Regions from separate parts of the Pengzhenrongella phosphoraccumulans genome, predicted to be linked through region 3. Evidence: predicted binding sites of a transcription regulator. Region 3 holds the regulator's gene; each other region holds the start of a gene.
What was found. Region 3 encodes LexA, which represses DNA repair genes until DNA is damaged. Its sites were predicted from a motif close to TCGAACANNTGTTCGA; they were not measured.
Positions count from the first base shown of each region.

Region 1: the regulator LexA is predicted to act here: its motif matches at 2,006-2,021, upstream of VTA80_RS13915 (DUF222 domain-containing protein).
Region 2: the regulator LexA is predicted to act here: its motif matches at 1,890-1,905, upstream of VTA80_RS01890 (DUF222 domain-containing protein).

Region 1 is NZ_CP144210.1:3,010,763-3,015,527, forward strand. Features, by position in the region: gene hemQ (hydrogen peroxide-dependent heme synthase) at 1-609, shown strand, start outside; gene VTA80_RS13910 (LLM class flavin-dependent oxidoreductase) at 759-1,799, opposite strand; gene VTA80_RS13915 (DUF222 domain-containing protein) at 2,117-3,349, shown strand; gene VTA80_RS13920 (hypothetical protein) at 3,406-4,218, opposite strand; gene VTA80_RS13925 (hypothetical protein) at 4,542-4,765, shown strand, end outside.
Region 2 is NZ_CP144210.1:374,892-379,656, reverse strand. Features, by position in the region: gene VTA80_RS01895 (amidohydrolase) at 1-145, shown strand, start outside; gene VTA80_RS01890 (DUF222 domain-containing protein) at 230-1,840, opposite strand; gene VTA80_RS01885 (4Fe-4S dicluster domain-containing protein) at 2,166-3,317, shown strand; gene VTA80_RS01880 (FAD/NAD(P)-binding protein) at 3,348-4,220, shown strand; gene VTA80_RS01875 (hypothetical protein) at 4,222-4,765, shown strand, end outside.
Region 3 is NZ_CP144210.1:3,838,656-3,843,420, forward strand. Features, by position in the region: gene VTA80_RS17755 (ATP-dependent DNA helicase) at 1-1,608, shown strand, start outside; gene VTA80_RS17760 (L-lactate dehydrogenase) at 1,633-2,637, shown strand; gene VTA80_RS17765 (hypothetical protein) at 2,671-2,865, opposite strand; gene lexA (transcriptional repressor LexA) at 2,891-3,565, opposite strand; gene VTA80_RS17775 (LysM peptidoglycan-binding domain-containing protein) at 3,942-4,274, shown strand; gene nrdR (transcriptional regulator NrdR) at 4,442-4,765, shown strand, end outside.

The sequences.
Region 1 (4,765 bases), 830 kb from region 3:
GCGCGCGGCCTGATGGTCGCCGAGGCGGAGGCCGCCGTCGTGACCGGCGGGGGAGACCTCGTGCTGCGCGGCTGGTACGACGTCAGCGGCCTGCGTGCCGATGCCGACCTGATGGTCTGGTGGCACGGCGACTCGATCGAGGCCGTCCAGGGCGCGTACCAGCGCCTGCGCCAGAGCGAGCTCGGCCGGCACCTGCTGCCGGTCTGGTCCGTCGCGGCGCTGCACCGTCCGGCCGAGTTCAACCGCGGCCACCTGCCGGCGTTCCTGTCCGGCGAGGCGCCGCGCGACTACCTGTGCGTGTACCCGTTCGTCCGGTCCTACGAGTGGTACCTGCTGCCCGAGGCCGAGCGCCGGCAGATGCTCATCGAGCACGGCCAGGCCGCGAAGGACTACCCGGACGTGCGCGCCAACACGCTCGCCGCGTTCGCGCTCGGCGACTACGAGTGGATCCTGGCGTTCGAGGCGGACGAGCTGCACCGGATCGTCGACCTCATGCGCGAGATGCGCAACACCACCGCCCGCCGCCACGTCCGCGAGGAGCTCCCGTTCTACACGGGCCCGCGCGTCAGCCTGAGCGACTGGTCCGACCGCCAACCCCTCGACGACTGACCCCCTACTCATCACCCCCGCACCAACACCCGCACCACCTCCGTAAGGCCGGCACGGCCCCGCGAACTCGGAGGTTTGCCTCGAGATAGGACACTGCGGTGTCCGAGTTCGAGGCAAACCTCCGAGTTCGCGGGCGGTGGGGCTGGGGGTTACGCCCGCCAGGCCGAATTCAGGTGGGTGAGAGTGTCGAGTCTTGTCCGGACGTCGTGGGTGGTTGCCGTGATCAGGAGCTCGTCCGCCCGGGTGGTCTCGATCAGGCGGTCCAGCTCTTCCACGGCGGCCTCGGCGGTCGTGGCGATCTGGGTGCCGGGCAGCTGCGCCAGCACCTCCTCTGCAGCGGTGCCGCGCAGGCCCGCGAGGGTGGCGGCGGCGGCGTCGGGCGTGACGATCGGAGCGAGCCGGCCGGTGCGCAGGCTGAGCGCCATCACCCGGCTGGGGCCCGCCAGGTAGGTCGCCTCCTCGTCGGAGTCCGCGATGATCACGGACGCGCTGACCATCGCGTGCGGCTGGGCGAGCTCGGGCGACGGACGGAACTCCGCGCGGTAGGCGGCCAGTGCGGCCAGGGTCTGGGTCGCGCCGAAGTGGTGCGCGTAGGCGAACCGGATGCCGAGCGCCGCAGCGAGCCGTGCGCTGAACGTGCTGGAGCCGAGCAGCCAGACCTCAGGGGACGACGACGGCGCCGGCGTGGCCGAGAACCGGCGGACCAGCGCTGACGGTGCGCGCCCCGACTGCTGGCCGAGCAGGCCGAGCACGTCCAGCAGCTCGGCCGGGAACTCCTCGGCGCCCAGGCCGTCGGTGGTGCGCCGCAGGGCCGCGGCGGTCGCTGGGTCGGTGCCGGGTGCGCGCCCGATCCCCAGGTCGATGCGCCCCGGGTGCAGTGCCTCGAGCATCGCGAACTGCTCGCCGACGACGAGCGCCGGGTGGTTGGGCAGCATCACGCCGCCCGAGCCGACCCGGATGCGGGTGGTCGAGGCGGCCAGGTGCGCGATCAGGACGGCGGGGCTGGTCGACGCGACGGCCGGCATGTTGTGGTGCTCGGCCACCCAGAAGCGCGCGAATCCGAGTTCGTCCGCGTGCCGGGCGAGCCGGGTGCTCGCCGTCAGGGCATCCCCGCTGCTCGCGCCCGCGCTCAGCGGGGAGAGGTCGAGGACGGACAGCGGGACCCGGTGGGGCTGTGCGCTCCGGGTCATCGGATCGGGGGTGGCGTCGGGACTGGAGCTCGGGGCAACACGGGTAGCGGGCACGCCAGGGCCAACGCGCACCTGCATCGGAATGCTTCCCGTGCCAGCGGCCCGGTGCTCCTCCCCGGCCGGCTGCTTCCGGTGCTCCGTCTCGAAACTGCCGGCGAGAAGCTCGGCCGAACCCCTTGACCGGTTCCCTCGGATCAGCGTAGCATTAGCACAGGTGTTCGACGACGATCACCACTCGAGTTCCGCGCGATGCGGCTCGAAAGCGGGAGGGGGCAGCGGTGGACGCGACTGGCGGGGGCAGCACGACTGCTCAGTGCGTGGCGCGTCGGCGTGTGGCCGATCTCCAAGCCGCCGCCGTGCTGCTTGCCGCTGACAGCTCCGACGCCAAGGAATGGTCCGGCCCGGACCGGCACGCGGTGTTCGCTGACCTGACCCGCACCATCGACACCCTGACCGCGACCCGGGCCGCCGTGCTGATCGCCGAGCGCGACGCGGACACCTGGCGTGGCCACGGTGACCCCGACCTCAGCGGCTGGGCCGGGCGCGTGACCCGCCTGGGCAAACGTGGCGGCACCGCCCAGGTACGCCAGGCCACCGAGCTCGACGCGGTCCCGGAGGTCGTGGTTGCCGTCACGCACGGGCGCATCCCGCTGGAGCACGCCAAGATCATCGCCAAGATCGCCGCCACCGGCACCCCCGCGCAGCGCGAAGCAGCCACCTCACCTGCCGGCCAAGAGGCCCTCGTCGAGCTCGCCACCACTCAAGACGCCGGTACGTTCGAGAAGTCCGCCGACCGGTGGGCCGCCACCCTGGACCCCGAGGGCCTGGAACGCGACCACCAGGCCCAATACCGCAAGCGCTACTTCCAGGTCACCACCGGCCCGGGCGGGTCTCACCTGCGGGGGTTCCTCGACACGATCACCGGACGAAAGCTCACCCTCGCGTTGGAGGCCGTCACCGGACGCCCGGGCGTCGACGACGACCGCGACTTCGGCCAGCGCAACGCCGATGCCCTCACCTCGTTGGCGACCGCCGCTCTGGGTGATCCGACCATCAAGCCCGGCGCCCACGTCCCCCCGCAGATCTCGCTGATCCTGACGGAAGCGACCTGGATCGCAGCCCAGGCCGACCGCGAACGACGGCGCGCTGCGCTGACCACCTTCGGCTTCCCCGTGACGCTGGAGGCAGACAGTGACGCCGCGCACGAGTGCGACGGCCACGCGCCGAGCGCGCCGGCCGCTTGGGTACCCGCCAGCTACGAACCTGCCACCCTCGAGGACGGCACCCCGGTCCCGGACAGCGAACTGAGCCAGATGATGTGCGACTGCGAGCTGACCCGCATCGTGGTGAACGCAGACGGCATCCCGCTGGACCTGGGCCGCACCGAGCGACTGTTCACCGGACCTCAACGCAAGGCCGTCATCGCCCGCGACCGCGAGTGCGCCGTGCCTGGTTGCTCCGCCCACGCCCGCTGGTGCAACGTCCACCACATCAACTGGTGGACCCGCGATGGCGGTTTTACCTCTGTCGACAACCCGACAAGTCGCTAATACACCCCGATCTGCTGCACGGTCCTCAGGGCGGCAGTCCCCGGGCGACTGAGCACTCAGGCGAGCCGAGTCCAAAGCGCCGTCGCGATCAGGCCAGCAACTACGGCCCCGAGGCCCGAGAGGAAAAGCGAGCGATACCGCACGAATCTTGAACGCTCACCCAATCCGAGAAGTTCTAGCGTTGGGAACGCCCACATGAATGTGGCGAGAATTCCAACTGAGACCACCGAGAGAAGTGTCGGTATGAGGATCTCTTGCCATTGATACTGATTGTCCTTTGGTGCCCAATTGAGGAAATGCACCATGCGTCCGCCAAAGTAGGTGGCGGCCACCATTACGGGCGCAAGCAAGACGAATCCGACTTGGGCTGGGACCCTTGTCGGGCCTGTCGTCGATCGATCTAGAACGTCCACGATCCTCGCCATAAGACCTTCAACGCTTGTCCGGTCGGGCCCGCGGACGTCTACTTCGATTCCGGCCGAGAGCCCGCTGGCGAGCCGGAACGATGCGGACGCGTGGACCAACTCAGGCGGCTTCACGAGGGGTGCAGTGCTGCCGTCGTCGGTGCCGTAGCGCATGTTGATCTCATGCGAATTGTACTTGTTCGTCTCCGCTAGCCACCATTCCCGGTCGACATCAATGTCTACCCAGACGTCCCTTACTCGGCGCAAATCTTTGACGTGAAGTCCGTCAAGCGCTGCAGGATCGTTGGAGGTCTCGGTCAACTTGTTCGCGTATGAGATGCGCACCTCGACCTTGGATCGAATGCCGCTCCACTGCGACAAGACCGTCGATGCAAGATCGATCGCTGCTGTCAGTTCCGAGCTCGGACCGGACCAGCGCTGCCAACTGTGGCTTTTGGTGAACACGTGAGGAGCCTAGTCCTCGACGCCCTCAGCATTCGGGACTCTGCTGGGGCCAATGCAATCGGTCCTTGTCCTGGGGTCCCCAGGCTTTGGTGAGCCTGATGGCGCGGCGCAGCCGCGCTCTTGACTTGAAGTAGCAACATAACTCGGGCGGGCCTGACGCGGGTCTACGCGAGCCAACCGCGGGGCTCGGTGGCAAGGACGCAGCGCCCGGAGCCCCGCAGGGGCGAGGACGAACGGTCCGCGGCAGCCCCGCGGAGCGTGTTGTGCCTCGGGTGTCGTGACAACTGCGCTAGTCTCGGATTCCGGGACTAGAGGAGGCCTTCGTGACTGACTTCCGATCGCAGCGCATGCCGACGCCTGACGGCGAGGGGATCGCCAAGAGCAAGTGGGAACGGGCATGGGACGGCTACGTCAAGGCTGTGCGCCCTCTCACTGATCCACTCGCCAAGCCGCTCGCGCCGCTGCTCATGCCGATCGCTCGCGGGGCGACCTTCGACCTGATCGGGTTCTGGTTCGTCTGGCACACCTGCGGCGGGTTCGAGAACAT
Region 2 (4,765 bases), 1.5 Mb from region 3:
GACGTTCGCTGAACTTGCCGCCCGGTCCGTGGCGCTGCCGTCCAACCACTCGCCGTTGTTCGCGCCCGTGATCGAACCGACGCTCACGATCGGGGTGGCCGCACTTGTCGCGGCAGCCCGGGAATGGCTCCCACTCGCGACCTGAGTTGGTCGATCCGCGCTTGTCAGCCGGTATCTGGCGTCAGCCAACGCGCCGGGTTCGCCGTCATGCGACGCGCTGGGTCGGCCGTCAGGCAACGCGAGCGTCTGACGTCTGGAAGAGGTCGTCGGGGTAGATCTCGCGCGCGTCGATCGGCGCATCGACCTGAGTGAGGTCGAGCTCGTTCGGTGGTTCGGGTGGTCGTGGTGGTGCGGGTGGTTGGATCCCGGGTGGTTCGGTCTGTCGGAGTTGTCGTCCGGTGGGGTCGGTGAATTGGTACCAGACGCGGGCGATGCCGGTGATGGCGTTGTAGTCGCGTGTGGTGTGGCGGGTCAGGGTGAGGTCGAGTCGGTGGACTTCGTGGTGGTGGAAGTTGCACAGCAACGCACCGTTTTCCACGGAGGTGGCTCCGCCGTCGCGTTGCCACCAGGCGAGGTGGTGGATGTGGCACCAGCGGGCGTGGGCGTGGCAGTCGGGCCAGGCGCATTCGCGGTCGCGGGCGATGACGGCTTTGCGTTGGGGTCCGGTGAACAGTCGTTCGGTGCGCCCGAGGTCTAGGGGGACTCCGTCGGCGTTGATGACGATGCGGGTCAGTTCGCAGTCGCACATGATCACGCCGAGCTCACTGGCGGGCACGGGTGTGCCGTCCTCGAGGGTCGCCGGCGCGTACCCCAGGACGGGGAGCACCGCAGGTCCCGCCCCGCACCGCGAGTCGTTCGTCGTGTCGCTGCGCCCGGAAACCTCGCCGTCGTCGTCGGTGGTGAAGCCGAAGGTGGCTAGGGCGGTGCGGCGGCGGTCGCGGTCGGCTTGGGCGGCGGCCCAGGTCGCTTCGGTGAGGATGACGGAGACCTGGGGTGGTACGTGCGCGCCGGGTTTGGTGTCCACCGACGCCAGGATGCGGTCGGCGATGGTGGCCAGGGCGTCGGCGTTGCGTTGGCCGAAGTCGCGGTCGTCGTCGGCGGCCGGTCGCGGGGTGGCCGCTTCCAGGGCGAGGGCGACCTGGTGGCCCGTGATCGAGTCGAGCAGCCCTTTGAGGTGGGTGCCGTGCGGGGTGTGGGTCAGGTGCAGGAACCTCGCGCGGCGTTGGGCCTGGTGGTCGCGTTCCAGGCCGGCGGGGTCCACGTGGGCGGCCCACCGGTCCGCGGTGCGCGCGAACGTGCCCGCGTCCTGCCCGGCAGCCAACCCCAACAACGTCTCCTGCCCGGCGGGAGAGGTGGCGGCTTCGCGTTGGGCGGGGGTGCCGGTGGCGGCGACCTTGGCGATGATCCCGGCGTGCTCCAGCGGGATACGCCCCTCGGTCACGGCCTCGCGCACGTCGGGGACGGTGTCGAGCTCGGCGGCCTGGCGCACCCGCGCGGCCCCGCCGCGCTTGCCGAGGCGGGTCTTGCGTCCGACCCACGCTTCGAAGGTCGGGTCCCCGGACCCGCGCCACGTCTCGGCGTCGCGTTCGGCGATGAGCACGCTCGACCGGATCGCCTGCAGGGTGTCGATGGTCAGGTTCAGCTCGGTGAGGATGCTCTGCCGCTCGGGCCCGGCCCACTGGGGCGCCCCCGCGGCAGCGGCGGCCAACGCCGCAGCGGCCGCGCGCAACGCGGCCACCTCGCCGCCCACCCCGCACGCGAGTCGCGCGACCGAACCGCCGTCGGCCACCCCAGGACCGTGGGTGGCGGCCACCATGCTGGCGAGAGGCGCACCGGTCACGTCCACAGCCGCCCCCTCGCCATCGAGTCGCCAGAACCGAGTCAGAAGATCGAACACCCGTGCTAATCGTACCGAACCAGGACGAAACGGTCAAGGGTTCCGATGCAATGATCTGGCGCGATTCCCGGGGCATCGTGCGCACAGCTGCAGCACGGCAGCGAACCGCGCGCCGCCCACATGCAAGGCCGATGCAGGCGCGGGACTCGAGTCCCCGCCGTCATCCCGCCTCTCCCTCGCCGATCGCGGGAGGTATGCGACAAAGGTCCCTTTATCGGACTCACCACCGCGTGCAAGCGTGGGTAGGGACTCGACGGGGAGGCATCTCATGGTGCACGAGGAGCGGTTGCTGGATCTTGCCGGGCTCCAGGGCTTGATCGATGCCCTCAGTGCTCGCGGCTACGGCGTGATGGGACCGACCGTTCGGGACGGCGCCATCGTGCACGCACCCATCGCCACGATCGACGACCTGCCTCGCGGATGGGGTGACGAGCAGGATGCCGCGCACTACCGGCTCCGGCGCCGCAACGATGACGCGCTCTTCGGGTACGCCGCGGGCGCGCAGTCACCCAAGCCGGTGCTGTTCCCGGCCGAGGAGCTCATCTGGCGCGGTCGGCGCACGGGCGAGGAGTTCACGGTCAACGAGGTCGAACCGGGCGACCCGGCTGCCGGCGACGGCAGGCCGTACGCGCTCTTCGGTGTCCGCTCGTGCGACCTGCACGCCCTGGCCATCCACGACGTCGTGCTGCTCGGTCGCGACCACACGGACGTCCGCTACGCGGCGAGGCGGTCCGGGGCGTTCGTCGTGGCGGTGACCTGCACCGATCCTGGCGGCACCTGCTTCTGCGCCTCGATGGGGACCGGTCCGCGGCCGGACGCCGGCTACGACCTTGCGCTGACAGAGCTGCTCGACGACGGCCCACACCGGTTCCTCGTCGATGTCGGCACCGAGCGAGGCGCGGAGGTCCTCGCAGAGGTCCCGACGGCTGAGGCGCCCGACGAGGACGTCCAGGCGGCCGACGACGTCGTCGCCTGGTCCGTCGCGCACATGGGGCGAACGCTCGACACCGACGGGATCAAGGACCTGCTGTACGCCAGCGTCGACAGCCCGCGCTGGGACGACGTCGCGTCGCGCTGCCTCGCGTGCACCAACTGCACGTTGGTGTGCCCGACCTGCTTCTGCACCTCGGTCGAGGACGTGGCCGATCTCACCGGCGAGGTGGCCGAGCGTCATCGCGTGTGGGACTCGTGCTTCTCGGAGGACTTCTCCTACATCCACGGCGGCAGCATCCGACCCGAGATCCGGTCGCGCTACCGGCAGTGGATCACGCACAAGCTCGGGGCCTGGCAGGACCAGTTCGGCATGTCGGGCTGCGTGGGTTGTGGCCGGTGCATCACCTGGTGCCCGGCCGCGATCGACATCACCGCGGAGGCCGCAGCGCTGCGCTGGACCCCGCAACCGGCTGCGGGCCGCAGCTAGAGGGAACGTCGGACGGGCGGGAGCTTCGCGATGAGCATGCTCGACAGTCACCACCGAACCGGGGCGGCCGCCGCGGCGGCCATCGACCCGATGCGCCCGCGGCGGTACCGCATCGGGCACACCCGGCAGGACACGCGGGACACCTTCACGCTCAAGCTCGACCCCGTGGACGCGCCCCCGATGCAGTACGCGGCGGGTCAGTTCACGATGCTCGACGCCTTCGGGGTCGGCGAGGTGCCGATCTCGATCAGCGGTGACCCGGCCCTCGGTGGGCCGCTCGAGCACACGATCCGCGACGTCGGCGTCGTCACGCACGCGCTCATCGCCGCCCCGGTCGGCTCGCTGCTCGGGGTCCGCGGACCGTACGGGACCTCGTGGGACATGGCCTCGGCCGCGGGCGGCGACGTCGTGTTCGTCGTCGGCGGGATCGGCCTCGCGCCGCTGCGGCCGGCGATCTGCGAGCTGATCGCCCACCGCGACCGGTACGACCGGGTCCTGCTGCTCTACGGCGTGCGCACCCCGGAGGACATCCTGTTCGGCGACGAGCTGCGCACCTGGGCCCACGACCACGGCATCGTCGTCGAGGTCACGGTCGACAACGGCCAGCACGCCTGGCGCGGCAAGGTCGGGCTCGTCACCCAGCTGATCCCGCGGGCGGGTTTCGACCCGCGCCACACGACCGCGTTCGTGTGTGGGCCCGAGGTGATGATGCGGTTCTCCGCCGCAGCCCTCGTGGACCGGGGCGTTCGGGAGCATCGGATCCGAATGTCCATGGAGCGCAACATGAAGTGCGGCGTCGGGTTGTGCGGGCACTGCCAGCTCCGGGAGCTGTTCGTCTGCGTCGACGGGCCGGTGCTCACCTACGACCGCCTCGCGCCGCTGCTGTCGAGTCGGGAGCTGTGACATGACCACCCAGTCGTCGACCCTGCCCAAGCTGGCCGTGTGGAAGTTCGCCTCGTGCGACGGCTGCCAGCTGACCCTGCTCAACTGCGAGGACGAGCTCATGGCCCTCGCGGGGGAGGTGGAGATCGCCTACTTCCCGGAGGCGACGCGCGCCGTCGTGGACGGGCCCTACGACGTGTCCCTCGTCGAGGGATCGGTCACGACCCCCGAGGAGATCGAACGCATCGGCCAGGTCCGCGAGATGTCGAAGCACGTCGTGACCATCGGCGCGTGCGCGACGAGCGGCGGGATCCAGGCGCTGCGCAACTTCGGGGACATCGCGGAGTTCCGGTCGATCGTGTACGCGCACCCGGAGTACCTGTCGACCCTGGCGCGGTCGACGCCGATCTCGGCGCACGTCAGCGTGGACTTCGAGCTGCGCGGGTGCCCCATCAACAAGAACCAGCTGCTCGAGGTCCTCGCGGCCTACATCCAGCGTCGCGTGCCGCGCATCCCGACCTACAGCGTGTGCGTCGAGTGCAAGCGGCGCGGTGCGGTGTGCGTCG
Region 3 (4,765 bases):
GAGTGGGCTCAGGAGACCGAGTCGGGCGACCGCGACGACCTCGTGCCGGGCGTCACCGATCGGGCCTGGCGGCTGGTCTCGGTCACCTCGATGGAGTGTCTGGGGCCCAAGTGCCCGAAGATCACGGAGTGCTTCCCGAACCGGGCCCGCACCCTGGCCAAGGAAGCAGACGTCGTGGTCACGAACCACGCGATGCTCGGGATCGCGGCCTCCGGCAGCCCGGGGGTGCTGCCCGAGCACGAGGTGCTCATCGTCGACGAGGCGCACGAGCTGACCGACCGGGTCACCGCGCAGGCGACCGCCGACCTGTCCGTCGCGACGATCGAGCACGCCGCCCGGCTGGCACGTCGGCACGGCGGCGTGGGCACGACGGACCTCGACGCGGCGAGCGCGGCGTTCGGGTCAGTGATCGTGGAGCTGCCCGAGGGTCGGTTCCGCGACGGCCTGCCACCCGCGGCCGCGACCGCCGTGGAGGCGATCCGGGACGCGTCCCGGACCTTGCTGACCGCGCTCAAGCCCGCGGGCGCCCCGGCCCAGGCCGCGGCCGACGGCGGTCTGAAGATGGCGGCCTCCGCGATGCTCAACCTGTTCGAGACGGCGGAGCGGATGGCTGCGGGCCCGCCCGCCTCGGGCGGCGACGTGCTCTGGTGCTCGCGTGACGACGACGACGGCGGGGGCCGCCGCGCGAGCGGGATGTCACGCCTGCACGCGGCACCGCTCGCGGTGAACGGGCTGATCCGGACGCACCTGCTCGCGGGCCGCTCCGGGGTGCTGACCTCGGCGACGCTGGCGCTCGGCGGGTCGTTCGTCCCGCTCGCCCGCTCGCTCGGGCTCGACCTCGCGGCGGAGCGGACCGGGGACGCCGTAGCGGCGTCGGTGTCGACTCCGGCGCCGACTGTTGCCCTGGCATCCGGCCATCCGGTTGACGCCGTGCCGACGCCGTGGCGTTCGCTCGATGTCGGCAGCCCGTTCGACTACCCCCACCAGGCGATCCTCTACATCGCCAAGCGGTTGCCGGCACCCGGACGCGAGGCGGCGACCGACGCCCAGCTCGACGAGATCGCGACCCTGATCACGGCGGCGGGTGGGCGCACGCTCGGCCTGTTCTCGTCCCGGCGGGCCGCCACCGCCGTCGCCGAGGCGATGCGGGATCGGCTCGACTTCCCGGTGCTCGCCCAGGGGGACGACCAGCTGCCGACGCTGGTGCGCACGTTCGCCGAGGACCCCGCGACCTGCCTGTTCGGCACGTTGTCGCTCTGGCAGGGTGTCGACGTGCCCGGGTCGTCGTGCCAGCTCGTCCTGATCGACCGCATCCCGTTCCCCCGGCCCGACGACCCCGTGCGCTCGGCGCGGTCGGAAGCCGTCGAGGCGGCGGGCGGGAACGGCTTCATGCAGGTCTCCGCGACGCACGCCGCGCTGCTCCTCGCCCAGGGCGCCGGTCGACTGATCCGCGGCACGGCGGACCGCGGCGTGGTCGCGGTCCTTGACCCACGGCTTGCCACGGCTCGCTACGGCGAGTTCCTGGCCCGTTCACTTCCCGACTTCTGGCGGACGACCGACCGGTCGATCGTCATCGCGGCGCTCGAGCGGCTCGCCGCACTAGCGTGACCCGTTGAGCCATCTGGAGGACCTGTGAGTGAGACCTACGACAGCGACGAGATCGGCTGGGGGAGCGGCCCCCTGCCCGATCGCCGCACCACCAAGCTGGCAGTGGTCGGCGCGGGCGCGGTGGGGGCGACGGTGGCGTACGCGGCCCTCATGCGCGGCGCGGCGCGCACGGTGGCCCTGTACGACATCGACAAGGCCAAGGTCGAGGCCGAGGCGGCCGACCTCGGGCACGGGATCCAGTTCATGCCGATGGCCGAGGTGATCGGGTCGGACGACATCGCCGTGTGCGCCGACGCCGACGTCGTCGTGGTGACCGCCGGGGCGAAGCAGAAGCCCGGGCAGACCCGCCTGGACCTCGCCGAGGCGACGATCGCGCTGACGCGGATGATCCTGCCGCCGCTCGTCGAGCAGGCGCCCAACGCCGTGTTCGTGATGGTGACCAACCCGGTCGACATCGTCACCTACGCGGCACTGAAGATCTCTGGCCTGCCGCGCTCGCAGCTCTTCGGCTCGGGCACCGTCCTGGACTCCTCGCGCCTGCGCTACCTCATCGCGCAGCACACCGGGGTCGCCGTGCAGAACGTGCACGCGTACATGGTCGGCGAGCACGGCGACAGCGAGTTCCCGCTGTGGGAGTCCGCTTCCATCGGCGGGGTTCCCCTGCCGAACTGGCGCGGTACCCGGAGCTCGGGGCCGTTGACGCTCGACGTGCGCGAGCGGATCGCTCGGGACGTCATCGAGTCGGCGTACAAGATCATCGCCGGCAAGGGCGCCACGAACTACGCCGTGGCGCTCGCCGCCTCGCGCATCATCGAGGCGATCCTCAAGGACGAACGGCGGGTGCTGCCGGTCTCGAGCCTGCTCGACGACTACTACGGCATCAGCGACATCTGCCTGTCGGTGCCGACCGTCGTCGGTCGGACCGGGGCCGGGCGAGAGCTCGAGGTCCCGATGTCTCCGGACGAACTCGCGCACCTGCGGACCTCAGCGGAGGCCCTCAAGACGGTCGCGCGCCGGTTCGGCTTCTGACGCCGGTCGGGTGAGCCCGCGGCGAGACCCGGGTCAGGCCTCGCCCGACGACGACCGCAGCGCTCGGACCAGCTCGTCCTTGCGCAGCCGGGATCGGCCGACGATCCCGGCTGCGGCCGCGCGCCGGCGCAGCTCGGCGAGCGAGCAGTCCTCGAGCCGACCTGCGGGCTCGCACTGAAGCGCCTCGGCGAGCCGGTCGGCTGTTGCCGACGGTCCGGGGTCGCGCATCCGCCCGGGCATCAGTACGCCCCCGTCACAGCTTGCGCAGCACGCTGACGACGCGACCCAGGACCTGCGCCTCGTCGCCGTTGATCGGGGAGTAGGCCGGGTTGTGCGGCAGGAGCCACAGGTGCCCGTCCGTGCGCTTGAAGGTCTTGACGGTCGCCTCGCCGTCGATCATGGCCGCGACGATCTCGCCGTTCTCCGCGATCGGCTGGCGGCGGACGACGACCCAGTCGCCGTCGCAGATCGCGGCGTCGATCATCGAGTCCCCGGCCACGCGGAGCAGGAACAGGTCACCGTCACCGACCAGCTGGCGCGGGAGCGGGAAGACGTCCTCCACGACCTGCTCGGCCAGGATCGGTCCGCCGGCGGCGATCCGTCCGACCACCGGGACGTAGGACGGCGTGGGCGAGCCGTCCTGCGCTGCGAGGTGCTCCTCGCCGAAGCTGCTCGCCGGCGACCCGGTGCTCGGCTGCAGCCGCTGGATCGGTCGTGAGTCGTCCGGGTGCATCACCTCGATGGCGCGCGGCCGGTTCGGGTCGCGCCGCAGATACCCCTTGCGCTCGAGCGCGGTGAGCTGGTGCTTGACGCTCGACGGGCTGGTCAGGCCGACCGCCTCGCCGATCTCCCGCATGGTGGGCGGGTAGCCGCGGTGGGCGACCGATGACCGGATGGTCTCGAGGACCAGCCGCTGGCGCGCGGTCAACCCGTCGCTGTCCGGCGCACTGTCCGGGAGCGCGTGGACCGACGCGAGGGCGGCGCGCGTCTTTCGCGTCGCTGGCGGGTCCGGGGGACCGCCGGGGGTGTTCGTGTCTGTGGCCACGGTTCTCCTCCTCCTGTTCGAGTCCACCCTCGACGCTCGACCGAGCGTGTGGGTGGCTCGTGGTGCGCTTGCTCTGGCGTACACACAGCCTAGAAGAACAAGGCCGCGCTTTCAAACATCTGTTCGAGCGTGTCTCGACAACCGTCGGTGCTTCGTGCTAGACATCGTACAGACGTTCGACGCACAGGTGTTCGACGCACAGGTGTTCGACTCGGGTCACGGAGACCCAGGTCGCGGGCTATTCGAGAGGAGCACGGACATGAGCGCAGCAACGGTCCACCCGCAGGGGATGTCGGGATCAGGCACTCTGACGCTGACGACGCGGGGGCGTCGGGTGGTCGCCGCCGGTGCCGTCGCACTTGCGCTCGCCGGGGTGCTCGTCGGCGGCCGGGCGGTGGCCGGTTCGCCGGCCGAGGCCGTCCCGGTGGACACGTATACGGTCGCCGCGGGGGAGAGCCTGTGGGCGATCGCCACGGCCTACACGGCCCCGAACGACGACGTTCGCGACACCGTCGGCGCTCTCGTCGCGTTGAACGGCCTGGCTGGGGCGGGTCTGCGGGCCGGGCAGCAGATCCTGGTCCCGGCAGGCTGACCGCCATCTGCCGCGGCCGGGGCACGTGCCGCGGCCGAAGCCACCTTGCGTCTGGGCGCGCGGACCTCTAGGTTTTGGCCCAGATACCGTGGCCGAGGGTCGCCGCGCGCCCGAGGAGTTCTTCGCCGAGCGCCGACCCCGGCGCAAACCAGGACCGGAGGCTCGGCGTGCACTGTCCGTTCTGCCACCACTCTGACTCGCGGGTGGTGGACTCCCGGACGTCGGATGACGGCTCGTCGATCCGCCGCCGGCGCCAGTGCCCGCAGTGCAACCGACGGTTCACCACCGTCGAGACGGCGAGCCTGTCGGTCGTGAAGCGCTCGGGTGCGACGGAGCCGTTCAGCCGCGAGAAGATCATCAACGGTGTCCGCAAGGCGTGCCAGGGCCGGCCGGTGAACGAGGACGACCTCGCGCTGCTCGCGCAGCGGGTCGAGGAGAACATTCGGAGCACCGGCAGCGCCGAGCTGGACGCCTACGAGATCGGGTTGACG